Regions from separate parts of the Streptomyces sp. TS71-3 genome, predicted to be linked through region 2. Evidence: predicted binding sites of a transcription regulator. Region 2 holds the regulator's gene; each other region holds the start of a gene.
What was found. The regulator HrcA, encoded in region 2, represses chaperone genes, less so after heat shock. The targets are predictions, from matches to a motif close to TTNGCACTCNGNNNNNCNGAGTGCNAA.
Positions count from the first base shown of each region.

Region 1: a site for HrcA is predicted at 4,338-4,364, ahead of Sm713_RS25655 (FmdB family zinc ribbon protein). Genes of this name have one in related genera too.
Region 3: a site for HrcA is predicted at 3,001-3,027, ahead of groL (chaperonin GroEL). Genes of this name have one in related genera too.
Region 4: a site for HrcA is predicted at 4,237-4,263, ahead of groES (co-chaperone GroES). Genes of this name have one in related genera too.

Region 1 covers NZ_BNEL01000003.1:240,907-248,135, forward strand. Annotated here, with positions in the region: gene Sm713_RS25640 (penicillin acylase family protein) at 1-2,159, opposite strand, end outside; gene Sm713_RS25645 (hypothetical protein) at 2,116-2,286, opposite strand; gene Sm713_RS25650 (potassium/proton antiporter) at 2,512-4,098, shown strand; gene Sm713_RS25655 (FmdB family zinc ribbon protein) at 4,377-4,760, shown strand; gene Sm713_RS25660 (S-methyl-5'-thioadenosine phosphorylase) at 4,854-5,705, shown strand; gene Sm713_RS25665 (hypothetical protein) at 6,147-6,626, shown strand; gene mscL (large conductance mechanosensitive channel protein MscL) at 6,765-7,229, shown strand, end outside.
Region 2 covers NZ_BNEL01000001.1:3,896,548-3,903,776, reverse strand. Annotated here, with positions in the region: gene Sm713_RS15760 (VOC family protein) at 18-410, opposite strand; gene Sm713_RS15755 (16S rRNA (uracil(1498)-N(3))-methyltransferase) at 975-1,775, opposite strand; gene Sm713_RS15750 (nitronate monooxygenase) at 1,772-2,935, opposite strand; gene dnaJ (molecular chaperone DnaJ) at 3,014-4,153, opposite strand; gene hrcA (heat-inducible transcriptional repressor HrcA) at 4,154-5,170, opposite strand; gene Sm713_RS15735 (DUF3097 domain-containing protein) at 5,839-6,642, opposite strand; gene Sm713_RS15730 (MBL fold metallo-hydrolase) at 6,677-7,229, opposite strand, start outside.
Region 3 covers NZ_BNEL01000001.1:137,412-144,640, forward strand. Annotated here, with positions in the region: gene thrC (threonine synthase) at 1-1,113, shown strand, start outside; gene Sm713_RS00655 (MoaD/ThiS family protein) at 1,227-1,505, shown strand; gene Sm713_RS00660 (cold-shock protein) at 2,179-2,382, shown strand; gene groL (chaperonin GroEL) at 3,225-4,853, shown strand; gene Sm713_RS00670 (VOC family protein) at 5,068-5,502, shown strand; gene Sm713_RS00675 (DUF397 domain-containing protein) at 5,606-5,821, opposite strand; gene Sm713_RS00680 (helix-turn-helix transcriptional regulator) at 5,802-6,644, opposite strand; gene Sm713_RS00685 (hypothetical protein) at 6,763-6,978, shown strand; gene Sm713_RS00690 (hypothetical protein) at 6,975-7,214, shown strand.
Region 4 covers NZ_BNEL01000001.1:667,159-674,387, forward strand. Annotated here, with positions in the region: partial or broken gene Sm713_RS02970 (TetR/AcrR family transcriptional regulator) at 1-94, shown strand, start outside; gene Sm713_RS02975 (hypothetical protein) at 131-775, shown strand; gene Sm713_RS02980 (methyltransferase domain-containing protein) at 1,106-2,398, opposite strand; gene Sm713_RS40050 (polysaccharide deacetylase family protein) at 2,490-4,133, shown strand; gene groES (co-chaperone GroES) at 4,410-4,718, shown strand; gene groL (chaperonin GroEL) at 4,902-6,527, shown strand; gene Sm713_RS03000 (SDR family oxidoreductase) at 6,712-7,229, opposite strand, start outside.

The sequences.
Region 1 (7,229 bases), on a different contig from region 2:
ACGGCGTTGAAGTAGGCCGCGGCCGCCGAGTCCGGGTTCTGGGTGTAGTCCCAGCCCTCCAGGAGCTGCTGGCCCTGGCGGACGTACTTGTCGGAGACGCCGATCTTCAGCAGCTTGGGTGTCAGCAGCTTGGCGATCTCGCTGCTGTTGTCCATCTGCATCTGGCGCATGTCGTCCGGCGAGATCTTGCCGTCGTGCTTGATCTTCGACTCGATCAGGTCGGTGATGCGCTGGCTGCGCGTGCCGTACTCCCAGTCGGTCGTCAGCAGGTACGGGTACTTGTCCTTGTCGACGACGGCCTGGTTCGCGGTGACGATGTAGCCGCGCTTCGGGTTGTACTCGTTCGGCATCGCGGACTGCGCGATGTACTTCCCCGTCCAGCTGAACTTGGGGTCCCAGCCGGGCGCCGGGAGGGAGCCGTCGTAGTCGTCGGGGCGCAGCGGGATCTTGCCGGGTGCCTGGTAGCCGATGTTGCCCTTGGTGTCGGCGTAGATCAGGTTCTGGGAGGGCACTTCCAGCTCGCCCGCCGCCGCGCGGAACTGCTGCCAGTTCTGCGCGCGGTCCAGCGCGAAGACCGAGTCCATTGACTTGCCGGGCGTCAGGGCCGTCCAGCGCAGCGAGACGCCGTAGCCGTCGCCTCTGTCGGGTGCCGCGGAGGTGACGGTGGCCTTCTTGCCGACCTTGACCAGTTCGTCGTCACGGTCCGACAGGAGCGGCCCGTTGTTGGTCTCGCGGACGGTGATGTTTCTGGGCTTGCCGCCGGCGACCTTGATGGTCTCCTTGCGGGTCTTGAAGGGCAGCACCTGGCCGCCGTACTGGTAGCCGCTGCCGGTCAGCTTCTCCAGGTAGAGGTCGGTGACGTCGGCGCCCAGGTTCGTCATGCCCCAGGCGACGTCCTGGTTGTGGCCGATGACCACGCCGGGCATCCCCGCGAAGGTGTAGCCGGAGACGTCGAAGTGGCAGGCGTCGGAGACGGCCCGGCAGTGCAGGCCCATCTGGTACCAGACGGACGGCAGCTCGGGCGCCAGGTGCGGATCGTTCGCGAGGAGCGGCTTGCCGGTGATGGTGTGGTCGCCGGAGACGACCCACGAGTTCGAGCCTATGCCGCTGCCGCTCGGCCCGAAGACGGACGGGATGCCGTCCAGGACGTCCGAGACGGCCGAGAGCTGGCTCTGCGTGCCGCTGGGTGCCGCGACGCCGTCCGCGAGGCCCGTGCCCGCCGTGCCCGCCGCCGTCCCACCGGCCGCCGACGCGCCTGTCGACGTCCCGCCGTCCGGCTGGGTCCCGCCTGTCCCACCTGTCCCACCGTCAGTCGACGTCCCGCCCGTCGTCGACGTTCCGCCGGATCCGGCGCTCCCCTGGGTGGAGCCGTTGCCGTCGAACGTGTCCGTCGCGGCGTCGTAGGAACCTTGCTGGACGATGGGCTTGTGCAGGTCGTAGGGGTACTCGGGGTACAGGTCCTTGATCTGGTCGGTGGTCAGCCGGCTCGTCATCAGGGAGCGGTCTATCTCCTCCTGCATGTTTCCACGCAGGTCCCAGGCCATCGCCTTCAGCCAGGAGACCGAGTCGACCGGGGTCCACTTCTGCGGCTTGTAGTCGTTGGTGAAGCCGAGGGCGGCGTACTCGACGGAGATGTCCGCGCCGTCCTTGCCCGCCAGGTACTCGTTGACTCCCTTGGCGTACGCCTGGAGGTACTTCTTGGTCGAGGACGAGAGCTTGGAGTCGTACTCCTGCTGCGCCACCCGGTACCAGCCGAGCGTGCGCAGGTACTCATCGGTCTTGACCTGGCTCTTGCCGAACATCTCGGAGAGCCGCCCGGAGGTCGTATGACGGCGGACGTCCATCTCCCAGAAGCGGTCCTGGGCCTGTACATAGCCCTGCGCCATGAACAGGTCCTCGTCGGAGGAGGCGTAGATCTGCGGGATGCCGTAGGAGTCCCGCTTCACGTCCACCGGACCCGACAGGCCCTCCAGCCTGACCGAGCCCTTGGTCTGCGGGAACGAGGCACGCACCGTGCTGACGCTCCAGTAGGCGCCATAGCCGACGCCCGCGACGACGGCCAGAACCAGAACGAGCACGAGGAGACGCACACGGCGCCCCTTCTGCCGGCCGGACTTACCGGACGTCCGACTGGAAGAGGCGGTGGTGGTGGAGGGCATCGCTGTCCTTGCAGTCCTTCGCGAGCGGCAGTTCGGAGTGGGCGGTCGGGACCGGGCGGTCCGGGACGTACCGGCGCAGGTTCGTGCACCCCTGCGGCCGGTGGCGCGAGAGTGCTGGAGCAACCATAGGCGCAGCGCCTGTGGGTGCCGGACGCGGCCATGACCCAGGGGGCGTCCTCAGGCCACGGCGCCACCTCCGAGGGACCGCGCGAACGTCCACCGGCTGCCGGGAACGCGTCAAGGAACCGTTAACGATTAGGTAAGGTAACGAAGTACTTGATGGTGTCCGGCCCGGGCGCCGGGTGCGCGGACGCTGCACGCGCGCCTACCCCTGCGGACGCTCCACGCGCGCGTGCCAACGCGCGTACCAAACGGCACTCGGGCCCAGAAGGGGAAGGAACGGCCGCTGACTGTCCACGACCTCAACCAGCTCCTGCTTGTCTCCTCGCTCGTCCTGCTCGTCGCGGTGGTGGCGGTCCGCCTCTCGTCCCGCAGCGGGCTGCCCAGCCTGCTCGTGTACCTGGGCATCGGCGTCGCCATGGGCCAGGACGGCATCGGCAACATCACCTTCAACAACGCCGAGCTGACGCAGATGGTCGGATACGCGGCCCTGGTGGTGATCCTGGCCGAGGGCGGCCTGGGCACGAAGTGGAGTCAGATCAAGCCCGTCCTGCCGGCTGCGGTGGCGCTCTCCCTGGTCGGTGTCGGGGTGAGCGTCGGGGTGACGGCGACCGCCGCGCACTACCTGGCCGGACTGGACTGGCGGCAGGCCCTCATCATCGGCGCGGTGGTGTCGTCGACCGACGCCGCGGCGGTGTTCTCCGTGCTCCGCAGGGTGCCGCTGCCCGCACGCATCACCGGCGTCCTGGAGGCCGAGTCCGGCTTCAACGACGCCCCCGTGGTCATCCTGGTGGTCGCGTTCTCCAGCCGGGGCCCCGTGGAGCACTGGTACACGCTGCTCGGCACCATCGCCATGGAGCTGGCGATCGGGGCCGCGATCGGGCTCGCCATCGCCTGGGTGGGCGCCTACGGCCTGCGGCGGGTGGCGCTGCCCGCGTCCGGCCTGTACCCGATCGCGGTACTGGCGATCGCCGTCACCGCGTACGCGGCGGGCGCGCTGGCGCACGGCAGCGGCTTCCTCGCCGTGTACCTGGCGGCGGTGGTGCTGGGCAACTCCAAGCTGCCCCACTGGCCCGCCACCCGCGGCTTCGCCGAGGGGGTCGGCTGGATGGCGCAGATCGGCATGTTCGTCCTGCTCGGCCTGCTCGCCACCCCGCACGAGCTGGTGGACGACATCCTGCCCGCCCTGATCATCGGCCTGGTGCTGACGGTGGTGGCGCGGCCCGTGGGCGTCGTGGTCAGCCTGCTGCCGTTCCGCATGCCCTGGCAGGAGAAGGCGCTGCTGTCCTGGGCCGGGCTGCGCGGCGCCGTGCCGATCATCCTGGCCACCATCCCCATGGTGACGGGCGTCCGCGACAGCCACCGGATCTTCAACATGGTCTTCGTCCTGGTGGTGGTCTACACGCTGGTCCAGGGGCCGACGCTGCCGTGGCTGGCCAGGAAGCTGCACCTGGGCGACCGGGAGGGCGCCGCGGACCTCGGCATCGAGGCGGCGCCCCTGGAGCGGCTGCGCGGCCACCTGCTGTCCGTGTCCATCCCCGAGGGCTCCCGGATGAACGGCGTCGAGATCAACGAGCTGCGGCTGCCCACGGGCTCCGCGGTCACCCTGGTGGTGCGCGACGGCACCTCCTTCGTCCCGCTCCCCACCACGCTGCTGCGGTACGGCGACGAGCTCCTCGTCGTGGCGACGGACCCGGTCCGCGACGCCACGGAACGCCGCCTGCGCGCGGTCGCCCGGGGCGGCAAGCTGGCGGGCTGGCTGGGCACGGGTGGAGAGCAGGGCGCGGGAGGGCGGCGAGGTGTGAGCGGTGAGGGGTGAGGGGTGAGGGGTGAGGGGTGAGGAGGAGTGAGCTCGCGTGAGCGGTGCGGGGACAGGGTGAGCCCGGGTGAGCGGTGAGGGACGGGGTGAGCTGCGTGACCTGGGCATATGTGGTGCGCGTGGTGGCTTGAAGGTGGCCACGCGCGCGTGGGCGGGGGCGCACGCGCGCGCGTGGCGTGGATCACCGAAGCCCGGTCGCAGTGGACTCACACCGAGGAATAGGTCACTATGGACCGTCGTTAGCACTCAATGAGTGAGAGTGCCAGGAGGAAGAACCAGTGCCGACCTACCAGTACCAGTGCACCGAGTGCGGCGAGGGCCTTGAGGCGGTGCAGAAGTTCACCGATGACGCCCTGACCGAGTGCCCCAACTGCGGCGGCCGCCTGAAGAAGGTGTTCTCCGCGGTCGGCATCGTCTTCAAGGGATCGGGTTTCTACCGGAACGACAGCCGTAGCTCGTCGTCGAACGGGTCGTCCTCGAAGGCGTCGTCCGGGTCCAAGGGGTCGGGTTCCTCCTCCGACTCCGGTTCCTCCTCCTCGGGCTCGGGCTCGTCGTCCGGTTCCAGTTCCGGTTCCGGTTCCAAGGACTCCGGCTCGTCGTCGTCCTCGTCTTCCGGTTCTGGCTCCGGCTCCAGCTCGTCGAGCAGTTCTTCGGCTGCCTAGGACGCGACTGCTCAGGGCGGGCCCCGGGGGCCGCCGGCTCCTGTTCCACGGCTGGGTCAAGGGGCGGGGCGGGGTCCGGATACTGTGCTCGCCATGGCGAACAAGGCGAACGCGACTCAGGCCGAGATCGGTGTCATCGGCGGCTCCGGCTTCTACTCCTTCCTCGACGACGTCACCGAGGTCCAGGTCGACACCCCCTACGGCGCTCCGAGCGACTCACTGTTCCTGGGGACGATCGCGGACCGCCGGGTGGCCTTCCTCCCCCGCCACGGGCGCGGCCACCATCTTCCGCCGCACCGAATCAACTACCGCGCGAACCTGTGGGCGCTGCGCTCGGTGGGCGTCCGCCAGGTACTCGCACCGTGCGCCGTGGGCGGCCTGCGGGCCGAGTACGGGCCCGGCACGCTCCTCGTCCCCGACCAGCTCGTGGACCGTACGAAGAGCCGGGCGAACAGCTACTTCGACGGGGAGCCGCTGCCGGACGGGACGACCCCGAAGGTGGTCCACGTCTCCCTTGCCGACCCCTACTGCCCGACGGGACGCCGGATCGCCGTGAAGGCGGCGCGCGGCCGCGACTGGGAGCCGGTGGACGGCGGCACGCTCGTGGTGATCGAGGGACCCCGCTTCTCCACCCGCGCCGAGTCCCGCTGGCACGCGGCCCAGGGCTGGTCCGTCGTGGGCATGACCGGCCACCCCGAGGCGGCACTCGCCCGTGAGCTGGAGCTCTGCTACACGTCGATGACGCTGGTCACCGACCTGGACGCGGGCGCCGAGACCGGCGAGGGCGTGACCCACGAGGACGTGCTGAAGGTCTTCGCCGCGAATGTGGACCGGCTGCGCACGGTGCTGTTCGACGCCGTGGCCGGGCTACCCGGCGAGGCGGGCGGGGACTGCCTGTGCGGCAGTGCGCTGAACGGGCTGGAGACGGGGATCGAGCTGCCCTGAGGCCGCGCCTGGTTGGCTGGAACCTCACCTTCGGGTGAGGAAGTTTTCCACAACCGGTGAGTAGTCCACGGGGCTCAGCGGGATCGGGCGGAGCGCCGCATCGTGGGAGGGCATCTCCGGACTCTCACACAGGCGGTGGTCGTCGTCATGTCCCAGCTTTCCTCGTGCTCTCCCTCTCCGCGTTCCTCTTCCTCACGCGGTCGTTCTTCCTTGCCGGGTGCCGCCTCCCCGCCCGGTCCTTCCCCCTTGCCGGGTGCCGCCTCCCCGCCCGGTCCTTCTTCCCCGCCGGGCCACTCTTCGCCGCCCGGTCCTTCCTCGTCCCCCTCCTTCTCCGCCGTCGCAGGTTCACGCCTGACGTCCCCCGGACCTGGTGTGGGCGCCGTGAGCCCAGGGGGACCCGGGGGACCCGGCGGCACCGGAGGGGCGCCTCCCACATCTGGGGTGCCGCCCTTCTCCCCGGTGCGGGTCGGCCCCGGGCACCCGCGGATGCGCCGGCTGCTGCGGCACCGCAGACGTGCCGTCGCGGCCGGGCTGGCGATGACCGCGGCGGCCCTCGTCGCGGCCGCACCGTCCGACACCGGCCGGGGGAGGTCGCCGGCCGGCGGCCATCCGGTCGTCCCGCACCCGGCCCGTCCGGCACCCCGGCTGGTGACGGCCCCCGTGCGCATCGCGGACGCGGAGGCGGTACGGCTGCTGCGCCCGGGCGACCGGGTGGACGTGATCGCGGCGGACGCCCCCGGTTCGGACCGCGGCCAGCAACCGCAGGTGGTCGCCGAGGGCGCCCGGGTCGTGGAGGTGCCGGAACCGGCCGAGGGCGGCATGGGCACCGGCGCGCTGGTCGTGCTCTCGGTACCCCGTCCGACCGCCACCCGGCTCGCCGGAGCCGGGGCCACGGCACGGCTGGCGGTGACGTTGTGCTGACGCTTCGGGACCTCCCGCACAAAGTTTCCGTGTCAAGTCCCACATATGAGTCAGCGAAATGGACAGGCCTCCCGCGCGCTGCCGTAGGTTGCGGACCTGATTACTCCACTAGCTGCTTGTACGAAGAGAGGCCTTTCGGTGAGCGAGAACCAGGAGTCCGGTGTCTGGGAGGGCTTCAAGTCCTTCCTGATGCGCGGAAATGTCGTCGACCTGGCGGTTGCGGTGGTCATCGGAGCCGCATTCACCAACATCGTCAATTCCTTGGTGAAGGGCGTCATCAACCCGGTCGTCGGCGCCTTCGGCACCAAGGACCTGGACAAGTACAGCTCGTGCCTCAAGGGCATGTGCAAGTACGACCTGAAGACGGGCACGGTCATCGAAGGCGTCCCGATCATGTGGGGCACGGTGCTCAGCTCCACTCTCAGCTTCCTGATCACCGCGGCCGTCGTCTACTTCCTGATGGTGCTGCCGATGGCCAGGGTCCTCGCCAGGCAGGCGGCCAGGAAGGCAGCGCGGGAGGGCCTGAGCAAGGAGCCCATCGACCTCACGGAGCTGGAGGTTCTCCAGCAGATCCGCGACGAGCTGATCGCCCAGCGGGGCGGC
Region 2 (7,229 bases):
CTCCGGTCAGCCCTCGGTCAGCCCTGCATCAGCAACCATTCCTGGAGTTCCACCAGGTTCCCCTCGGGGTCCTTCAGGTGCGCGACGCGCATCCGCTCGGTCATCGGCCCCGGGCCCTGTACCAGTTGGCCGCCGCGCCCGGCGATCTCGGCACAGTATGCGTCGAGGTCGTCGACCCGGAGCACCACGAGGGAACGGTGCCCGCTCGCGGCTTCCGCGAGCTCCCCCAGCACCTCGGACATCGCCACCCGGTCCTGCAGCGCCACACCGGCGGAGCCGACGGCCGGGCTGAACTTCTCGTAGGGCCCGTCCACCGCGCCCGACTGGGGTTTCAGCCCGAGGACGTCCGCGTAGAACCGGTAACAGGCGGGGAAGTCGGAGACCAGCAGCCTGACCTGGGCGAGTTCCAACGTGTCTCCTCGGTGTAGGTGACCACTCGGGTGTGGATACCGATGACCACTGATGACCACTAGGGGATGGCGACCATACTGGGTCGTGACCACCGGGGTGTGTGGACGGTCGGCCGTTAATCGAAACCATCGGGCGTCGGGACCATCAAGGGTCGGTGACCATGGGGCGGCGCTGACCACCAGGCGTTCGGCGGCCACCGGGGGGCGACCATCGGATGTCGGTGACCAGGTGACCAATGGCGGGGGCTGTCTGATCGTACGGGCCGCCCCGGAAAGGGGCGCGGGGAACTGCTGGGGGTACCTCCCACGCCCTACAGGCAGTGGAGGACAGCCACGACGCACCGGCAGACCGCGCTCCCCAGAAGAGGCACCCCCTACCGCCAAGGCCGAAGGCCAAAAAAGGGGCGCGGGGAACTGCGCAAACACCCACGACAACCCGTACACGCCACCCCCGAAAGACACCCCCCACCGCCAAGGCCGAAGGCCAAAAGCCGGACCGCGGGCCCAGGAAGCCGGCACCGCAGCCGAAGCCGGAACCGCGGGCAGCCCGAGCCGGAACCGGGGCTAGCCCCACCGCCCGCTGCGCCCGAGCAGCACCGCAGCCGCCACGGTCCCCGCGGTGGACGTCCGCAGCACGCTGCGCCCGAGCCGGCACACCCTGGCCCCCGCCTCGGCGAAGAGCGCGAGCTCCGCAGGGGACACCCCACCCTCGGGCCCGACGACGAGCACGATCTCGCCACGCACGGGCAACACAGTCGTCGCCAGCGGCTCCGCCGGGTGAGCGGGATCCTCGTGCAGCACGACGGCCAGTTCGGCACGCGCCAGAACCGCGGCCACCTGCTTGCCCGACATCGCATCGGCCACGTCGGGAAAGCGCACCCGGCGCGACTGCTTGCCCGACTCGCGTGCGGTCGCCCGCCACTTGCCGAGCGCCTTGAGGCCCCGCTCGCCCTTCCACTGCGTGACGCAGCGCTCCGCCGCCCACGGCACGATCGTGTCGACCCCGGTCTCCGTCATGGTCTCCACGGCACGCTCGCCGCGGTCGCCCTTCGGGAGGGCCTGGACGACGGTGATACGGGGCTCGGGGGCGGGTTCCTCGCGGACCGGCCCCCTGCTGAGCACCAGCCGGTCCTTGCCCTCGGCATCCAGCACCACGCAGGCGGCCCAGCGGCCCGCGCCGTCGGTGAGCACCGCCTCCTCGCCGGGCCGCAGCCGCTTCACCGCGACGGCGTGCCGTCCCTCGGGCCCGTCGAGCACGTACCGGGGCCCGTCGGCCCGGGGAGGTTCCGCGGGGCCGGGGTCGCCGGGCGATCCGGTGCCCTCGGGCGCGCCCAGGTCGTCGACGACGAAGACGGGTGCCGTCACACCGCACCGCCGTCCCCCGCCGGGGCTCCGGCGGGTCCCACGGGGTCCGCGGGGGTCGCGGACGCCTCGGCCGGGGCGAGGTGCCCGGGTCTGCGGGGCGGCGCCCAGGCGGCCGTCCTGGCGTCGTCGAGTTCGGTGGCCAGCTGCTCGACGAGCCGTGCGGCGGGCAGCTCCCGGGTCATCCGGTAGCCCTGGCCCGCCCACAGCGCCATGCCCTGCTGGTCGCCGGCCGCGGTGGCGGCCGCGCGCAGGGGTGAGGTCAGGTGGTGTATCTGGGGGTAGGCGGAGGGGGCGTAGGGGCCGTGCTCGCGCATGAAGCGGTTGACGAGGCCGCGGGCGGGCCTGCCGGTGAACGCGCGGGTGATCTCCGTACGGGCGAACAGCGAGCCGCTGACGGCCTCCTTGTGCAGCGGATGGGCGCCCGACTCGGGGGTGACGAGGAAGGCGGTACCGAGCTGCCCGGCGACCGCTCCGGCGGCGAGCACCGCGGCGATCTGGGTGCCGCGCATCAGGCCGCCGCTGGCGATCAGCGGGAGCTCCACGGCCTCGCGGGCCTCGGCGACCAGGCTGAGCAGCCCGTATCCGGCGCCGTCACGCTCCGGCTGGTCGCGGTGGGTGCCCTGGTGGCCGCCCGCCTCGATGCCCTGGAGGCAGATCGCGTCGGCGCCGGCCTGCTCGGCGTCCCGCGCCTCCTGAGGGGTGGTGGCGGTCACCACGGTGAGGGTGCCGGCCCGGGAGAGGGCGGTGAGCACCTCGCCCGCGGGACAGCCGAAGGTGAACGACACCACGGCCACCGGGTCGTCGAGCAGTACGGCGAGTTTGGCGTCGAAGCCGTCGTCGCCACCGCAGTCGGAGTCGCCCAGCTCCGTCTCGTACCAGGCGGCCTCGCCGGCGAGTTGCTCCCGGTAGACGGTGACGGCGCCCGGGTCCGCGTAGTCGGGCCCCGCCAGGAAGAGATTGACGCCGAACGGCCGGTCCGTGAGTCCGCGCAACTGCTTGATCTCGTGGTACATCCCGTCGGCCGTCTTGTAGCCGGCGGCGAGGAAGCCGAGTCCTCCGGCCTCGCTGACGGCGGCGGCGAGCCGCGGGCACGAAGCACCGCCTGCCATGGGGGCCTGCACGATCGGAAGAGGGAGGAGATCGGTCAGTGCGGAGGACATGACCGCATGGTGTCACGTCCCCCACACAAGTCCGAAACCAGCCTTACGCAAGGCATATGCCTCGGTCACCGACCGACGTCATCGCCCGTTGAAGGCATCTTTCAGCCGGGAGAACAGGCCCTGCTGGCCTGGCTGGAACTGTCCCGTCGGACGCTCCTCGCCACGCAGCTTGGCCAGCTCCCTGAGCAGCCGTTCCTGCTCGGGGTCGAGCTTGCCGGGGGTCTGGACCTCGACATGCACGATCAGGTCACCGCGGCCGCCACCACGCAGGTGGGTGATGCCGCGGCCGTGCAGCGGGACCGACTGGCCGGACTGGGTGCCTGGCCGGATATCGATCTCCTCCATGCCGTCCAGGGTCTCCAGCGGCACCTTGGTGCCGAGCGCGCCGGCGGTCATCGGGATGGTGACCGTGCAGTGCAGGTCGTCGCCGCGGCGCTGGAAGACCTGGTGGGGCAGTTCGTGGATCTCCACGTAGAGGTCGCCGGCCGGGCCGCCGCCCGGGCCGACCTCGCCCTCGCCGGCGAGTTGGATCCGGGTGCCGTTGTCGACGCCTGCCGGGATCTTGACGGTGAGGGTGCGGCGGGAGCGGATGCGGCCGTCGCCGGCGCACTCCGGGCAGGGGGTGGGCACGACCGTGCCGAAGCCCTGGCACTGCGGGCAGGGCCTGGACGTCATGACCTGGCCCAGGAACGACCGGGTGACCTGCGAGACCTCGCCGCGGCCGCGGCACATGTCGCAGGTCTGCGCGGTGGTGCCCGGTGCGGCGCCCTCGCCGTTGCAGGTGGAGCAGACGACGGCCGTGTCGACCTGGATGTCCTTCGTGGTGCCGAAGGCCGCCTCGTTGAGCTCGATCTCCAGCCTTATCATCGCGTCCTGGCCGCGCCGGGTGCGCGACCTGGGCCCACGCTGGGACGCCGTGCCGAAGAAGGCGTCCATGATGTCGGAGAAGTTGCCGAAGCCGCCCGCGCCGAAGCCTCCGGGGCCGCCCGCGCCGCCCGTCTGGGACAGCGGGTCCCCGCCGAGGTCGTAGACCTGCTTCTTCTGCGGGTCCGACAAGACCTCGTAAGCGGCGTTGATCTCCTTGAACCGCTCCTGCGTCTTCGGATCGGGATTGACGTCCGGGTGCAGCTCGCGGGCGAGCCTGCGGAACGCTTTCTTGATCTCGTCCTGGGACGCGTCGCGGCGGACGCCCAGGACCGCGTAGTAATCCGTGGCCACTTACGACTCCGCCAGGATCTGTCCGACGTAACGTGCCACTGCGCGTACTGCTCCCATCGTTCCCGGATAGTCCATGCGGGTCGGTCCGACCACGCCGAGCTTGGCGAGTGCCTCCCCGCCCGAACCGTAGCCGACGGAGACCACGGACGTGGAGTTGAGTCCCTCGTGCGCGTTCTCATGACCGATCCGTACCGTCATGCCGGAGTCCGTCGACTCCCCGAGGAGCTTGAGGAGCACCACTTGCTCCTCAAGGGCTTCGAGCACCGGCCGGATGGTGAGGGGGAAGTCGTGTCCGAAGCGGGTGAGATTGGCGGTGCCGCCGATCATCAAGCGCTCCTCGGTCTCCTCCACCAGTGTCTCCAGCAGGGTGGAGAGCACGGTCTGGACGGTGCCGCGGTCCTCGGCCTCGAAGGCCTCCGGCAGATCCTGCACGAGTTGCGGCACGTCCGCGAAGCGGCGGCCGCCGATCCTGCTGTTCAGCCTGGCGCGCAGATCGGCGAGCGAGGTCTCGCCGAACGGGGCGGGACAGTCCACCATGCGCTGCTCCACCCGGCCGGTGTCCGTGATCAGCACCAGCATCAACCGTGCCGGCGCCATCGACAGCAGTTCCACGTGCCGAACCGTGGAACGGGTCAGCGAAGGGTACTGCACGACGGCCACCTGGCGGGTCAGCTGGGCGAGCAGACGGACCGTGCGGGCCACGACGTCGTCGAGGTCCACGGCGCCGTCCAGGAAGTTCTGGATGGCGCGGCGCTCGGGTGCGCTCATCGGCTTGACGCCGGCGAGCCTGTCGACGAAGAGGCGGTAGCCCTTGTCCGTGGGGATCCGGCCGGCGCTGGTGTGCGGCTGGGCGATGAAGCCCTCGTCCTCCAGGACGGCCATGTCGTTGCGCACGGTGGCGGGCGAGACGCCGAGGTTGTGACGCTCGGTGAGCGCCTTCGACCCGACCGGCTCCTCGGTACCGACGTAGTCCTGGACGATGGCGCGCAGCACTTCCAGCCTGCGTTCACTGAGCATCGCGCACCTCCAGTTCCGTCCACCCGGACAGGTCGTCCGGCCTCGTACCCCCGGCCCCTACGTCCGGTCTCCCCACCCTGGACCCAAGCCATCCCCGATTCGCCAGGACCGGCCCCCCTTGGCACTCACCACACACGAGTGCCAATTTTCCCCGCCCAGTGTACGGCGCGGGGGTGCCGCGCGGGCAAGAGCACGGGGGCGCCGGCACGGCCCCCTTCCGACGCCGGACCACCACCGCGGCCACCGGAGAGCTGGTCGCTCCCCTAGTGCCTTGAGGGCGTGAGAGGCACCCCCATCCCGCGCCCCTTCCAAGCGGGGCTGCGCCCCGATCACCCGCCCGCCACCTCACGCCCGTCGAGACACTGCCGCCACCTCGTGGCTGTCCCCCGCTGCCTGAAGGGCGTGGGAGGTGCCCCCAGCAGTTCCCCGCGCTCCCTGTGGGCGCAGCCCCACATTGACGGGGCGTAACCCCGTTTTCAGGGGCGCGGGGAACCGCGCGACCAGCCACGACGAACCCGCCACACTCTCACGAACGCGAGAGGGCCGCGACATGACCGGGGCGAAGCCCCCGACCAGAAGGGGCGCGGGGAACCGCGCAGCAAGCGACGACGAACCCGCCACACCGTCACCGGCCCCCACATACTCGGCCACCCGGGGGCGCCAGCCCCCTACGCCGTGACGAAGTCGATCAACTCCTCGACACGCCCCAGAAGCGCCGGTTCCAGATCCTTGTAGCTGTGCACGCACGAAAGGATCCGCGCCCACGCCGCGCCCGTGTTCTCCGGCCACCCCAGCCCCCGGCACACCCCCGTCTTCCAGTCCTGCCCGCGCGGCACGCGCGGCCACGCCGCGATCCCCACGGAGGACGGTTTCACGGCCTCCCAGACGTCGATGTACGGGTGGCCGACGACCAGGGTGTCCGGCCCGGTCACGGAGGCCGCGATCCGGGACTCCTTGGTGCCGGGCAGCAGGTGGTCGACGAGCACGCCGAGGCGCGCGCCGGGCGCGGGTCCGAAGGCGTCGACGATCGCCGGGAGGTCGTCCACGCCCTCCAGGTACTCGACCACCACGCCCTCGATGCGCAGGTCGTCGCCCCACACCTTCTCGACGAGTTCGGCGTCGTGGCGCCCCTCGACATAGATGCGCCCCGCCCGCGCGACCCGGGCCCGCGCACCCGGCACGGCGACGGACCCGGAGACCGTGCGTGCCGGCACCGCGGGGGCGCCGGCGGAGGGCGGCCTGACCAGGGTCACGGGTCTGCCCTCCAGCAGGAAGCCACGGGGCTGGAGCGGGAACGCGCGGTGCTTGCCGAAGCGGTCCTCCAGCGTGACCGTACCCGCCTCGCAGCGGATCACCGCCCCGCAGAACCCGGTCCCGGCCTCCTCCACCACGAGCCCCGGCTCCGCCGGCACCTCGGGCGCCGGCTGCTGTCTCTTCCAGGGCGGGGTGAAGTCGGGTGAGTACTGGCGCATTCGGCCGACGATAGAAGAGCCGGCGCCCCGGCGGTCACGACACGCCGTAACGCAGGGCGAGTTGATCGCGCTGCTTCCGGACGAACCCGGCATTCACCGCGGCACCGTGCCCGGGCACGTAGACGGCGCCGGGGCCGCCGAGGGCCAGCAGCCGGTCCAGTGCCGCGGGCCACCGCTCCGGGACGGCGTCCGGGCCGGCCTGCGGCTCTCCGGACTCCTCCACGAGGTCCCCGCAGAACACCACGTCCCGCTCCCCCGCCCCGCCGGGCACCAGCACCGCCAGGTCGTGCGCGGTGTGCCCGGGTCCCGCGTTCACCAGCAGCACCTGGAGTCCCCCGCCGAGATCGAGCGTGCGCTCTGCTGGGACGGCGTGCCAGGCGGGGGCGCCGTCGCGGCGGGCGGCGTCGGTGCCGGTGCCTGCCACACCTCTGTCGGCCGTTTCCCGAACGAGGCGCGTCAGGGCGGCGGCTTCGGCGGCCTCCCCCGGGGCGACACCGTGGTGCACCGCGTCCGCGCGCAGGTCGTCGGCGCCGGAAGCGATCAGTGTCCCGGTGCCGGGCGCGGCGTGGATCTGCGCATCCGCGAAC
Region 3 (7,229 bases), 3.8 Mb from region 2:
CTCCGCCGGAAGATCGAGTCCGGGCCCAGCAACCTCTGGCGCTACGCCCCGCTGCTGCCCGTCCCCGCCGACGTCGCCGAGAAGCCCAACCTGAACCCCGGCTGGACCAAGCTCGTCCAGGCCGACCGGCTCGCCGCGGAGCTGGGCATCACCGGCGGCCTGTACGTGAAGGACGACTCGGGCAACCCCACGCACTCGTTCAAGGACCGCGTCGTCGCCCAGGCCGTGGAGGCCGCGCGCGCGTTCGGCTTCACCACGCTGTCCTGCTCGTCCACGGGCAACCTCGCGGGCGCCGTCGGCGCCGCCGCCGCGCGCGCCGGCTTCCGCTCCTGCGTCTTCATCCCGCACGACCTGGAGCAGGGCAAGGTCGTCATGGCGGCCGTCTACGGCGGCGACCTGGTCGGCATCGAGGGCACCTACGACGACGTCAACCGCTTCTGCTCCGAGCTCATCGGCGACCCGCTCGGCGAGGGCTGGGGCTTCGTCAACGTCAACCTCCGCCCCTACTACGGCGAGGGCTCCAAGACGCTGGCGTACGAGATCTGCGAGCAGCTCGGCTGGCGGCTGCCGGACCAGCTGGTGATCCCGATCGCCTCCGGGTCGCAGCTCACCAAGGTCGACAAGGGCCTCAAGGAGCTGATCAAGCTGGGCCTCGTAGAGGAGAAGCCGTACAAGATCTTCGGCGCCCAGGCGGAGGGCTGCTCCCCGGTCTCCACGGCCTTCAAGGCCGGCCACGACGTCGTGCGCCCGCAGCGGCCCGCCACCATCGCCAAGTCCCTCGCCATCGGCAACCCCGCGGACGGCCCGTACGTCCTGGACATCGCGCACCGCACCGGCGGTGCCGTCGAGGACGTGACCGACGCGCAGATCGTCGACGCCATCAAGCTCCTCGCCCGCACCGAGGGGATCTTCACGGAGACCGCGGGCGGCGTCACCGTCGGCGTGACGAAGAAGCTCGTCGAGGCCGGCGTGCTCGACCCCACCCTCACCACCGTGGTGCTGAACACGGGCGACGGCCTGAAGACGCTGGACGCCGTCGCCCCCACCACCGGCCCCACGGCCACGATCCGTCCGAGCCTGGACGAGTTCCGCGCGGCTGGACTGGCCGGCTGAGCCAGCACCCACCGGGCCGGACGAGCCGCCTGGGCCGCCCGCCCCGCCGCCGCCCCCACCCGGCCCCGCCCACCAGAGACCACCACCACGACCAGGACCAGGAAGGTCTGAACATGAGCGTGAACGTCCGCATCCCGACCATCCTCCGCACCTACACCGGCGGCCAGGCCGAAGTGCCCGCCGAGGGCACCACGCTCGGTGAGGTCATCGCGGACCTGGAGACCCGGCACACCGGGATCTCCGCCCGCGTCCTCGACGACCAGGGCAAGCTGCGCCGCTTCGTGAACGTCTACGTCAACGACGACGACGTCCGCTTCGAGCAGGGCCTCCAGACGGCCACCCCGGACGGCGCGGGCGTCTCGATCATCCCCGCCGTCGCAGGCGGCTGCTGACACCCGCCGCTCGACGCCGCACAGCGGGGCGCCCCAGCCGTGGAGCGGGGCGCCCCGTCGGCCTGTCGGGGCCGGGGCGCGACCGCGTCGCCCGGCAGGTGCATATCAAGTGCGCCCCCTTCGTGCCTCCGTGCTCCGGGTAATGCGCCGCCCCTGTCGTCGCTCCTCTCCGTCCCCGGAGGCCTCTCAGCCCCCTCAGGCCTCACGAGTCCGCCCGTCCCGGCGCCTCCCGGAGGCCGCTCCGGCCCGCGGAACCGTTCGACGCCCCGAACCGTCCCTGTGATTGCCCCCTCCGGAGAAGAAGCGGAGGGGGCAATTCAGTAGGATTGAAAGCGGTAGAGTTTGGGAACGCGCCCGCTCGCCCCAAGTCGGGGCCTGGGGGAGTGCGGCCGTTTGCCGTCGAGAAATGGCCAAAGTCCCCGACTCTTTTCAGCCCTTCACGGCTTTTGCCCGGCCCGAATTGCCCTGAGTTCTTGGGAATTCTCCGGCTATTTACGATCTGCGCTGCCCAGATTTCTCGTCCGCTTGACCTGTTGCAGACGGCAGTTGGACAGATACATTCAGCCGCGGTCGACGCGTTCCGGCGCACACCCCCAACCATTTGGGGCGTGAGGTCTGACCCGGGTCCGCGAAGTGCGGTCCTGTGCAAGGGCCAGTAATAGGGGAGTTAGGCATGGCTCAGGGCACCGTCAAGTGGTTCAACGCGGAGAAGGGCTACGGCTTCATCGCGGTCGACGGTGGTGCGGATGTTTTCGTCCACTACAGCGCGATCCAGATGGACGGCTACCGCACCCTGGAGGAAGGCCAGCGGGTCGAGTTCGAGATCTCGCAGGGCCAGAAGGGGCCGCAGGCGGACATGGTCCGTGTGGCCGGCTGAAGCGCCGACTGAATACAGCGACGTTTACCGAAGGGCCCGCACCCCACCCGGGGCGCGGGCCCTTCGCCATGCCGGGGGACGGTCAGCCGGGCGGGAGCGGCTGGCGGCCGACGTTCCCTGATCAGGGGCGCGGGGAACTGCGCGAAGGAGCCCCGTGGACGGTTGGTCGCGCGAGAGGCGGCAGGGGGCTGGACGGGCTGCGGCCGGGGCGCGGGGAACTGCGCGAAAGGCCCCCGCGGCCGGTCGGTCGCGTGAGAGGCGGCAGGGGGCTGGACGGGCTGCGGCCGGGGCGCGGGGAACTGCGCAAAACAGCCCGTGGACGGTTGGTCGCGTGAGGGGCGGCAGGGGGCTGGACGGGCTGCGATCGGGGGGCGCGGGGAACTGCGCAAAACAGCCCGCGGCCGGTCAGCCGCACGAGGGGCGGCAGGGGGCTGGACGGGCTGCGATCGGGGGGCGCGGGGAACTGCGCAAAACAGCCCGCGGCCGGTCAGCCGCACGAGAGGCGGCAAGGGGCTGGACGAGCCCGATCAGGGGCGCGGGGAACCGCGCAACCGGCACGCCGCACGCCGCACGCAGACGCACCGCCCACCCGCCCCGGGCCACCCGCCGCAGCGGAACCTTGCACTCGGGTGGGGAGAGTGCTAATCATTGGCGTTAGCACTCTGAAGGTGAGAGTGACAAAAAGAAGGACCGGGTCGGTGAGGTCCGCAGGCGCCGCGGGGCAAGGAACCGCGGCGGCAGGCAGACCGTCCGTCGCGGGCGCCAGCGCGGTCCGGAGCAATCCCGCCCCACGCTCTCACAGGGCATGGGGAGACCTCTGTTGTCCGGGAGGACCACTTCACATGGCCAAGATCATCGCGTTCAATGAGGAGGCACGGCGCGGCCTTGAGCGCGGCATGAACCAGCTCGCCGACGCCGTCAAGGTGACGCTCGGCCCCAAGGGCCGCAACGTCGTGCTGGAGAAGAAGTGGGGCGCCCCCACGATCACCAACGATGGCGTGTCCATCGCCAAGGAGATCGAGCTCGAGGACTCGTACGAGAAGATCGGCGCCGAGCTCGTCAAGGAGGTCGCCAAGAAGACGGACGACGTCGCCGGTGACGGTACGACGACGGCGACCGTCCTCGCCCAGGCGCTCGTCAAGGAAGGCCTGCGGAACGTCGCCGCCGGTGCCAACCCGATGGCGCTGAAGCGCGGCATCGAGCGGGCCGTCGAGGCCGTCTCCGCCGCCCTCCTGGAGCAGGCGAAGGACGTGGAGACCAAGGAGCAGATCGCCTCCACCGCCTCCATCTCCGCGGCCGACACCCAGATCGGCGAGCTGATCGCCGAGGCCATGGACAAGGTCGGCAAGGAAGGCGTCATCACCGTCGAGGAGTCGCAGACCTTCGGTCTGGAGCTGGAGCTCACCGAGGGCATGCGCTTCGACAAGGGCTACATCTCGGCGTACTTCGCCACCGACATGGAGCGTATGGAGGCCGTCCTCGACGACCCGTACATCCTGATCGCCAACTCGAAGATCAGCAACGTGAAGGACCTCCTTCCGCTGCTGGAGAAGGTCATGCAGTCCGGCAAGCCGCTGCTGATCATCGCCGAGGACGTCGAGGGCGAGGCCCTGTCGACCCTGGTCGTCAACAAGATCCGCGGCACCTTCAAGTCCGTCGCCGTCAAGGCCCCGGGCTTCGGCGACCGCCGCAAGGCCATGCTCGGCGACATCGCCATCCTCACCGGTGGCGAGGTCATCTCCGAGGAGGTCGGTCTCAAGCTGGAGAACGCGACGCTGGACCTGCTCGGCAGCGCCCGCAAGGTCGTCATCACCAAGGACGAGACCACCATCGTCGACGGCAACGGCTCCAGCGACCAGGTGCAGGGCCGGGTCAACCAGATCCGCGCCGAGATCGAGAACTCCGACTCGGACTACGACCGCGAGAAGCTCCAGGAGCGCCTCGCGAAGCTGGCCGGCGGCGTGGCCGTCATCAAGGCCGGCGCCGCCACCGAGGTGGAGCTCAAGGAGCGCAAGCACCGCATCGAGGACGCCGTCCGCAACGCCAAGGCCGCCGTCGAGGAGGGCATCGTCGCCGGTGGTGGCGTGGCGCTGCTCCAGGCCGCGTCGGTCTTCGAGAAGCTCGAGCTGGACGGCGACGAGGCCACCGGTGCCCAGGCCGTGAAGCTGGCCCTGGAGGCCCCGCTCAAGCAGATCGCCGTGAACGCCGGCCTTGAGGGCGGCGTCGTGGTGGAGAAGGTCCGCAACCTCACCCCGGGCCACGGCCTGAACGCCGCGACCGGCGAGTACGTGGACCTGGTCGCCGAGGGCATCATCGACCCGGCGAAGGTGACGCGTTCCGCGCTCCAGAACGCCGCGTCGATCGCCGGCCTCTTCCTCACCACCGAGGCCGTCGTCGCCGACAAGCCGGAGAAGGCCGGCGCCGCCGCCGGCGCGCCGGGCGGTATGCCGGGCGGTGACATGGACTTCTGATCCGCCACCGCGGTTCGGAGGTTCGGAGCTTTTCGCTCACACCAAGGGCGGCATCCCCTCTTCAGGGGGTGCCGCCCTCGGTCGTCTCCGGGGACGGGGCTGTCGGTGGCGGGGCTTCTCGGACGGGCTGTCGGTGGCGGGGCTTCCGGGACGGTCCCTCAGCGGCGGGTCTTCCAGGGAGGGGCTGTCAGTGGCGGGTTGTACGGTCCTGGGCATGGCGATCCGAATCGATCTGACCTTCGACTGCGCGGACGCGCGCGTGCTCGCCGCCTTCTGGAAGACGGCGCTCGGCTACGTGGACGAGCCGCCGCTGGCGCCGTTCGCGACCCGTGAGGAGTGGCTGGCGTCGTTCGGCCCGGAGGAGGCCGGCGACGAGGAGGACGGCGCCTGGCTCTGCGACCCCGACGGGGTGGGGCCCCGCCTGTCGATCCTCAGGGTTCCCGAGCCCAAGACCGCCAAGAACCGCCTGCACATCGACATACGCGTCCCGGGCCACGGCACGGCGGGGGAGCGCTGGGCGAGGATCAGGGCGGAGGGGGCACGGCTCACGGCCGCGGGCGGCAGCGTCCTCGTGGAGGTCGACGGCCATCATCTGGTGATGGCGGACCCGGAGGGCAACGGGTTCTGCGTGGCCGCGAGAGCGGCGTAGTCCGGCCGCGGGCCGGGGAGGCCGCGCGAGCCGCGTCGCCGCGGTGCGGCCTTCGCCGTCGATCCGGCGATCGGTCGGCGGGGGGTGTTGCGTACGGGGAGGCTCAGGCCGCGCTGTTCCTGATCCCCACGACGAACTCCGCCCAGGCGGGCGCCCGGAAGAGGAGGGCGGGCCCTGCGGTGTTCTTCGAGTCGCGCACCGGGACTATGCCGTGGAAGCCGGTGGCTATTTCGAGGCAGTTGGCACCGTCGCCTCCGCTGTGGCTGGACTTCTGCCAGGCGGCCCGGGTCAGGTCGTGGTCATGGCTTCTGTGCTCCATGGGCGTAATCCTGTGCCACTGATTCCATGAGGACCATCGAATCCCATGGCGGAAGTGCAACGGCACCGAGCAGGTCGTAAGTCAGCTGGTATCTGCTGACCTTGGCCGGGTCATCGATCAGCTTTCCCATGCTCGGGCCGTCGACGTAGGCGAGCTTGGGAGCGTCGGGGAAGGACATCAGTTTCAGCGCGCCGTCAAGGCAGGCATGTGCTCCGACGGTGAAGGGAATCACCTGAACGATCGCCCGGTGCCGCCGCGCCACCGCCGCCACGTGCCCCAGAGCCTCCGCCATCACCGCCGCGCCCCCGACCCTCCGGCGCAGCACCGCCTCGTCGAGTACCGCCCACAACATCGGTGTCGTCGGATCGTCCAGCAGCCGGGTCCGGTCCAGCCGGGCGGCCACGAGCTCGTCGATGACCTCCTCCTCGGCCGTGGGCCGGTACGCGCGGAACACGGCCCGCGCGTACGCCTCCGTCTGGAGGAGCCCCGGGATGAGCAGCGGCGCGTACTCCCTGATCTCCGTGGCGACCGCCTCCGCCTCCGCCGCCTCCGCGAAGTGGTCCGGGTACCTCGACCTGGCCGACGCCTCGCAGTTGCGGGTGAAGAAGCCGTCCGTGCCGAGGATCTCGTCGAACTGGACGGCGTACTCCAACTGCATGCGGCGCGTACCGGCCTCCAGCTGGCCGATGAAGGAACCGCTGACGAAGAGCGGCTCGCCCAGCTCCGACTGGGTGAGGCAGGCGCGCTCGCGGGCGTGGCGCAGCTCGCTGCCGAGCATCGCGCGGGGCGAGGAGGTGGGGTCGAGATCCTTCGGGCCCGGCATGGCAGCCTCCCAAACTGTGCCACAGAGAGTGGTGTTGTTCACCGACAGTGGTCAGGGTAGCTCTCCATCCGCCACTCTTTGTGGAGAACTCAGGTACTGAGCGTGGAGTTGGAGGATCATGGTGGCCAAGTCGGTGGAGGGGATCCAGGCCGTGGAGGACGTGGTGAACCGGTTGCGCGGCGCGCTGGCGGCGCTCGGGGTGGTGCTGCCGTCCCTGCGCGTCGACCCGCTGACCGCGGCGAGCGAGGAGCCGTACCCGCTCGTGGAGTTGGGGCGTTGCAACGTCGACACGGCGCAGCGCCTGGTCGCCGTCCTCAGCGAGGTGAGGCGGTGAGCGCCACGGAGCCCGCGGCGGGGGAGCGGCGGCCGGCGATCGGCTCGTACGTGCGGGACGGGCGGGACGGCAGAGTGGGGGAGGTGATGGGGTACGAGGGCGGGTACGTGCAGTTGCGTCCGCCCGGGGGCGGGCGGAGGTGGGACTGTCCTCCGGGGGAGGTGGATGTGGCCGAGCCGGGGGAGGTGCTGCGGGCGCGGGTGCGGGAGGCGAATCGGCGCAAGTGGGTGCCGTGAGCTGCGCTGGCTGTG
Region 4 (7,229 bases), 3.2 Mb from region 2:
CGTGCTGCGCTACTTCGAGTCGCGCGAGGAGATCCTTCTGGAGCTGCTGGACGCGGAGTCCCGGGCATGGCTGGACCGGCTGGCCGAGACGCTGCCCACGGCGGTCCTCGCGGGGGGCTCCGAGGGGCGCCTGGGGCCCTCCACGGGCCGTGCGGGGGACTCCGCGGCCGGTGAGGGGGACTTCCCGGGTGCGCGCGCCTCGGCGGGCGCCAGTGGGTCCGCGGGGGCGGACGGCTCGGGCGACCCGGGCGACCCGCTCGGAACCGGGGACAAGGGCACCTCGACGGCCCCGGACGACGCCCCGGACGGCGACTCACCCATGGCCCGCGGCGACCGCCTGTCCGCGGTCCTGGCGACCTCCCTGGCCGCCCGCCCGGTCCTCTGCGACCTGACCAGCGCCCAGGCGGGCGTCCTGGAGCGCAACGTCTCCCCGCAGGTGGCCCTCGCGTACAAGCGGGCCACCGTCGAGAACGCCCACGTGCTCGCCGGGCTCGTGCGCCAGTGCGTCCCGGAACTCGACGAGTACGACGCGCTGCGGTTCGCCGGGGTCGTCATGCTGACCGCCGGCTCCGTGTGGACCCACGCCCATCCGTCCGAGGCCATGCTGTCCGCCTACGAGGCCGACCCCGCCCTGGCCGCCCTGCGCCTGGACTTCACCGACACCCTCCGGCAGGCCCTGGAGGTCTTCATGGCGGGCCTGCTGGCCCGCAGGGGGACCAGGGGCGAGACGCTCGCCCCTGGAGCCGCGGGAGCCGCGGGCGGCGTGCTCGCGTAGGCCGCCGGGCGAACGCCTGGCAGGGCGCCGTCGGATGGTCGCCGGGCCAAGCCGAAGCGCCCTGATAGGGGGCGCGGGGAACTGCGCGGATCAGGGGCGCGGGGAACTGCGCGAAAACCACGACGAAACCGTCGGATGCTCGCCGGGCCAAGCCGAAGCGCCCTGATAGGGGGCGCGGGGAACTGCGCGGACAAGGGGCGCGGGGAACTGCGCAAGAAACCACGGCGACACTGGCAGACGCCCACCGCCCGTAAGCCCCACCCGGCGGCGCCGGGGCTGAACCCCACGTTCCGGTACCCCGGCCCGGCGTGCCCACGGCACCCCAACCGCTCAGGCCGGACCCCCGATGAGCATCGCCGGCGCGCCCGCGAGCCGGGTCAGGAAGACCGTCGCGGAGTTCGGGCCCTGCGGCCTGACCTTGCGGCGCAGTTCCTCCGGCTCGATCGCCGAGCCGCGCTTCTTCACGGTGAGGGTGCCGACGCCCCGTTCGCGCAGCAGCGCCCGAAGCCGTTTCAGGTTGAACGGCAGCGCGTCGGTGATCTCGTAGGCGGTGGCGAACGGCGTGGACCGCAGCCCGTCGGCCGTGACGTACGCGATGGTCGCGTCCAGCAGCCCGCCGTCCACCTCCCGCGCCACCTCGGCGACCAGGTGGGCCCGGATGACGGCCCCGTCGGGCTCGTAGAGATAGCGCCCCGGAGCGCGGACGTCCGGATCCGGCGGCAGGGCCGACAGCGGGGCGCTCAGCGACGGGGGCCCCTCCGGGGCCGTCCGGGCACCGGGGGACTGCGGGCCGTCCGGGGAAGCGGGCAGGAGGGTGGCGCGGCGGCCGGGCGGTGCGCCCGTGCCGAACCACAGCACCGCCTCCTTCACCTCCCCGCCGTCCGAGATCCACTCCGTCTCGACGTCCTCGGGGATCGCCTCGTACGGGATGCCAGGCGCCGTCTTCAGCGCCGCGCACGGCGCACGTCGCGCCGTCTCCACGGCCCAGGAGAGCGGCGGCGAGTAGTCCTCGGGACGGAAGATCCGGCCCCGGCCTCCCCGCCTCCCGCCGCCCTCGGACGAGGCGCCCCGGTCCGCCCCGGGGACCCGGCGCGCCGGGTCGGCGAAGACCGCGTCGTACGGCGCCGTGTCGACCTCGGTGACGTCCGCCTCGACGACCTCGATGCGGTCGGCGAGGCCCAGTACCTCCGCATTGGCCCGGGCCACGGCGCAGACCAGCGGCGAGCGGTCCACGGCGCGCACGGTGATCCCGGCGCGGGCCAGGGCGATGGCGTCGCCGCCGATCCCGCAGCACAGGTCGGCCAGGGACCGCACTCCCAACGCGCGCATCCGCTGCGCCCGGTGCGCCGCGACACTGGCGCGCGTCGCCTGCTCCACGCCGTCCGCGGTGAAGAACATCCGGCGGGCGTCCGCCGCCCCGAACTTCGCCTCGGCACGGCGCCGCAGCCGCGCCTGCGTGAGGGCCGCGGAGACCAGGTCCGGAGGGTGCGCCCGGCGCAGCCGGGTGGCGGCGGCCAACTCCTCGCCGGGGCCGACGTCCCGCACCTCCTCCAGCAGGGCGCGGCCCTCGTCGGTCCGCAGTGCGGCGAGCCGGTCCGCCGCGTCGTTCACCTCGTCGTTCATCGGGTCTATTGTGGGCCAGCCGGGCGAGCGGGTACGCCGGGTGGCCCGGCCGGCGGGTGCGGTGCGGGCACCGCTGGCACGATCAGAAGTCATGCGCCTCATACGACGGAACGGCCTCGGGCCGAGAGCGCGGTCGTGGCAGGCGGGCGGCACCGTGGCGGTCCTCGCCCTGGCCGCCCTGGCGACCGGCTGGGTGGGCCCGGCGGGACAGTGCGGCAGCACCGGCGCCGGTGACCTCACCGGCACGACGGCGGCGTCCCGACCAGGGCCCCGGCCCGGGGAGGGCCGCCCGATGCGCTCGTCGGAGCGTGCACCGGACCGTGGACCGGCGAGTGCCGTGGACGAGCCCGGCGTGGAGCACGCGGCGGACGAGTCCGGTACGGAGCACGCGGCCGGCGGACTCGGCACGGGGCGCGCCCCGTCGCCGTCCCCCGCGGCACGACGGGAAGCCGCGCCGGGCCGGCCCGAGCAGCGCCCCTCATCGACGGAGCCTCCCGCGGCTGCGGAGCAGCGCCCCGTCCCCGGGGCCGGTCGTTCCGCGCCGGGCGAGGAGGCCGCAGGGCCGCACGCCGCGGGTGCCGGGGCCGGTGCCGGGCTGCCCATGGACCCCACGGAGCCCATGGACCCCACGGAGCCCATGGGCGCCTGGGCGGCCATGAAAGTACAGCGCGCCACCGGTACGGGGCGCGAACCCGGAACACCACACGCCACCGACAGGCGCCACGCCACCGAGGGGCGCCACACTGCCGGCAAGCGACCGTCCACCGACACGCGCCACGCCACCGACGAGCAGGACCCCACAAGGCGCCACGCCGCCGGACGCCACGCCACCGGCATGCACACCCACCCGTCACCCGAAGCAACGCGACCCCGATCCCGACCCCGCCCCAGCCCCCGAGCCCGTGCACGAGCCGGAGCCGCCCCCGCCGCGCCGCGCGCCAAACGCGCGAAACGCGCCGAGCGCCCTCGACGCGCGGGACACCCGCTCCGTGCGCGCCGTGCGCCCCGCGAGGCCCGAGCGCTGCGCGCCGCCATGGCCCGCCGCTGGCGCCTGGCCTCCGTCCCCGTCCTCGCCCCGCCCCCGCCGGCCGCCAAGCCGCGCCTGAGCACCCCGCGGGACCTGCGCGTCCGAGGACCGCAGAAGGGCCTGCCGCCGGTCGTCACCCGCATCCCCACCAGGGACAAGGTCGTCTTCCTGACCATCGACGACGGCCAGGACAAGGACCCGGCCCTCATCCGGATGATGGAGGATCTGGGGATCCCCTACACCGCGTTCCTCACCGGCGACCTCATCGCGAACGACTTCCGCTACTTCGCGGGCATGCGGGAGCACGGCGTCGCGCTCCACAACCACACGCTCCACCACGGCGACCTGCGCGGCATGAGCCGGGCGCGGCAGCAGCGCGAGATCTGCGGCATGCAGGAGGTCCTGGCACACCACTACGGCCGCCGGGCCGAACTCTTCCGCCCGCCCTACGGCAGGTACGACCGCGCCACCCTGCGGACGGCCGCGGGCTGCGGGATCAAGGCGGTGCTGCTCTGGAACGAGGAGGCGCTCGTGAACCGCGTGGAGTACCGGCGGGCCCCGCACGTCCTGCATCCGGGGGACATCATCCTCACCCACTTCAGGGGCCGCCACCAGTGGGGCGCCACCATGCCCGAGGTGCTGCGCAACCTGCTGAGGACGGTGGCCGCCCAGGGGTACGCGGTGGCCAGGCTGGAGGACTACGTCTGACCGGGGTGCCGCAGGGGAGCCCCCGGACCGTCCCCGGACCGTCGCCGGACGGGCGCCGAGAGGCCCGCCGCACCCGCGCCGGAGGGGCGCGCTCCGCGTGGCGTTGGCACTCCGCTTGACCGAGTGCTAATCGCAGTCATAGTCTCGGCTCTGGCACTCCTCAATGGAGAGTGCCAATGAAGCGACGGGCAGGTCCGGCACCCGCGACGACGGATCGACCTGGTCGCCACCTCAGACAGTCAACCCCGTGAGATCTCCGAAGGGGGAGGTCGGATCGTGACGACCGCCAGCACCAAGGTTGCCATCAAGCCGCTCGAGGACCGCATCGTGGTCCAGCCGCTGGACGCCGAGCAGACCACGGCCTCGGGCCTGGTCATTCCGGACACCGCGAAGGAGAAGCCCCAGGAGGGCGTCGTCCTGGCCGTCGGCCCGGGCCGTTTCGAGAACGGCGAGCGCCTGCCGCTCGACGTCAAGGACGGCGACGTCGTGCTTTACAGCAAGTACGGCGGTACCGAGGTCAAGTACAACGGCGAGGACTACCTCGTCCTCTCGGCGCGCGACGTCCTCGCGATCGTCGAGAAGTAAGACGACGCAGAGCGTCGACGTGCGGTGCAACGGGACCGTGTGCGGTCCGGACGGACCGGGGCCCGAGCCCGTTGCCCGCGAATACCGCTTGTGAGCTGCGCCCCTGGCCCCCGTCACCATGAGAACCGGGCGCCCGGGGCGCAGTTCGTACCACCCGCATTCCGAGAGGGCTGAAACGCTCCCATGGCGAAGATTCTTAAGTTCGACGAGGACGCCCGTCGCGCCCTTGAACGCGGCGTCAACAAGCTGGCGGACACCGTCAAGGTGACCATCGGCCCCAAGGGCCGCAATGTTGTGATCGACAAGAAGTTCGGCGCGCCCACCATCACCAACGACGGCGTGACCATCGCCCGCGAGGTGGAGGTCGACGACCCGTACGAGAACCTGGGCGCCCAGCTGGTGAAGGAGGTGGCGACCAAGACCAACGACATCGCGGGTGACGGCACCACCACCGCCACCGTGCTCGCCCAGGCCCTGGTCAAGGAGGGTCTGCGCAACGTCGCCGCGGGTGCCTCCCCGGCCGCCCTGAAGAAGGGCATCGACGCCGCCGTCAAGGCGGTCTCCGACGACCTGCTCGCCTCGGCACGCCCGATCGACGAGAAGTCCGACATCGCCGCCGTCGCCGCGCTCTCCGCGCAGGACCAGCAGGTCGGCGAGCTGATCGCCGAGGCGATGGACAAGGTCGGCAAGGACGGCGTCATCACCGTCGAGGAGTCCAACACCTTCGGTCTCGAACTGGACTTCACCGAGGGCATGGCCTTCGACAAGGGCTACCTGTCGCCGTACTTCGTCACGGACCAGGAGCGCATGGAGGCCGTCCTCGACGACCCGTACATCCTGATCCACCAGGGCAAGATCTCCGCCATCCAGGATCTGCTGCCGCTGCTGGAGAAGGTCATCCAGTCCAACTCCTCCAAGCCGCTGCTGATCATCGCGGAGGACGTCGACGGCGAGGCCCTGTCGACCCTGGTCGTCAACAAGATCCGCGGCACCTTCAACGCCGTCTCGGTGAAGGCCCCCGGCTTCGGCGACCGCCGCAAGGCGATGCTCGGCGACATGGCCACCCTCACCGGTGCCACCGTCATCGCCGAGGAGGTCGGCCTCAAGCTCGACCAGGTCGGCCTCGACGTGCTCGGCACCGCCCGCCGCGTCACCGTCACCAAGGACGACACCACCATCGTCGACGGCGGTGGCAAGTCCGAGGACGTCCAGGCCCGGATCGCCCAGATCAAGGCCGAGATCGAGACGACCGACTCCGACTGGGACCGCGAGAAGCTCCAGGAGCGCCTCGCGAAGCTGGCCGGCGGCGTGTGCGTGATCAAGGTCGGCGCCGCCACCGAGGTGGAGCTCAAGGAGAAGAAGCACCGTCTGGAGGACGCCATCTCCGCGACCCGCGCCGCGGTCGAGGAGGGCATCGTCTCCGGTGGTGGCTCCGCGCTCGTGCACGCGGCCAAGGTGCTCGAAGGCAGCCTCGGCAAGGAGGGCGACGAGGCCACCGGTGTCGCCGTCGTCCGCCGCGCCGCGGTCGAGCCGCTGCGCTGGATCGCCGAGAACGCCGGCCTTGAGGGCTACGTCATCGCCTCCAAGGTCGCCGAGCTCGACAAGGGCGAGGGCTACAACGCCGCGACCGGCGAGTACGGCGACCTGATCAAGCAGGGCGTCATCGACCCGGTCAAGGTCACCCGCTCCGCGCTGGAGAACGCCGCGTCCATCGCCTCCCTGCTGCTCACGACCGAGACCCTGGTCGTCGAGAAGCCGGCGGAGGAGGAGCCCGAGGCCGCCGGCCACGGGCACAGCCACGCGCACTGAGGCTCCGGTTCCCACCGAGCCCGGCCAGGGCCCGGCCCCCGTTCGCGGGGCGCCGGGCCCTCGGCGTCTCCGGGCGGGGCCGGCCCGGGCGCCCCGGGCCTCGTAGCCCCTTGGGTTCTTCCGGCGCGCTTGTCGCGGCCGGTGCAAGCGGCCTTCGTGCTCACCGCGGCCCGTGCGAGCGGCCTTACCGCGGTCCGTACGAGCGGCCCGCCTTGGACGAGATGCCGCCCAGCATCCTGCGGGGCGTCAGCCTCGCGAGGCCCATCAGCGCCTTGTAGCGGGGGTCCGGGATCGACACGGTCCTGCCGCGGACGAGGTCGGCGAGGCCGGCTTCGACCACCTTGTCGGCGTCGAGCCACATCCAGTTGGGGATGTTCTCGGTGCCCATGCCGGCCCGTTCGTGGAACTCCGTGCGGACGAACCCGGGGCACAGCGCCATCAGCCGCACGCCGGAGCTGGCCAGGTCCCGCGCCACGCCCTCGGTGAACTGCACCACCCACGCCTTGGACGCGCCGTAGGTCCCGCGGGGCACGAAGGCGGCGGTCGAGGCGACGTTGACGATGGCCCCGCGGCGCCGCTCGCGCATGGGCTCGGCCGCGGCCGACGTCAGCCGCAGCACGGCCTCGCAGTGCACCTTGAGCATGGTCAGCTCGTCCGTGACCGGGACGTCGAGATAGCGGCCCTTGTTGCCGAACCCGGCGT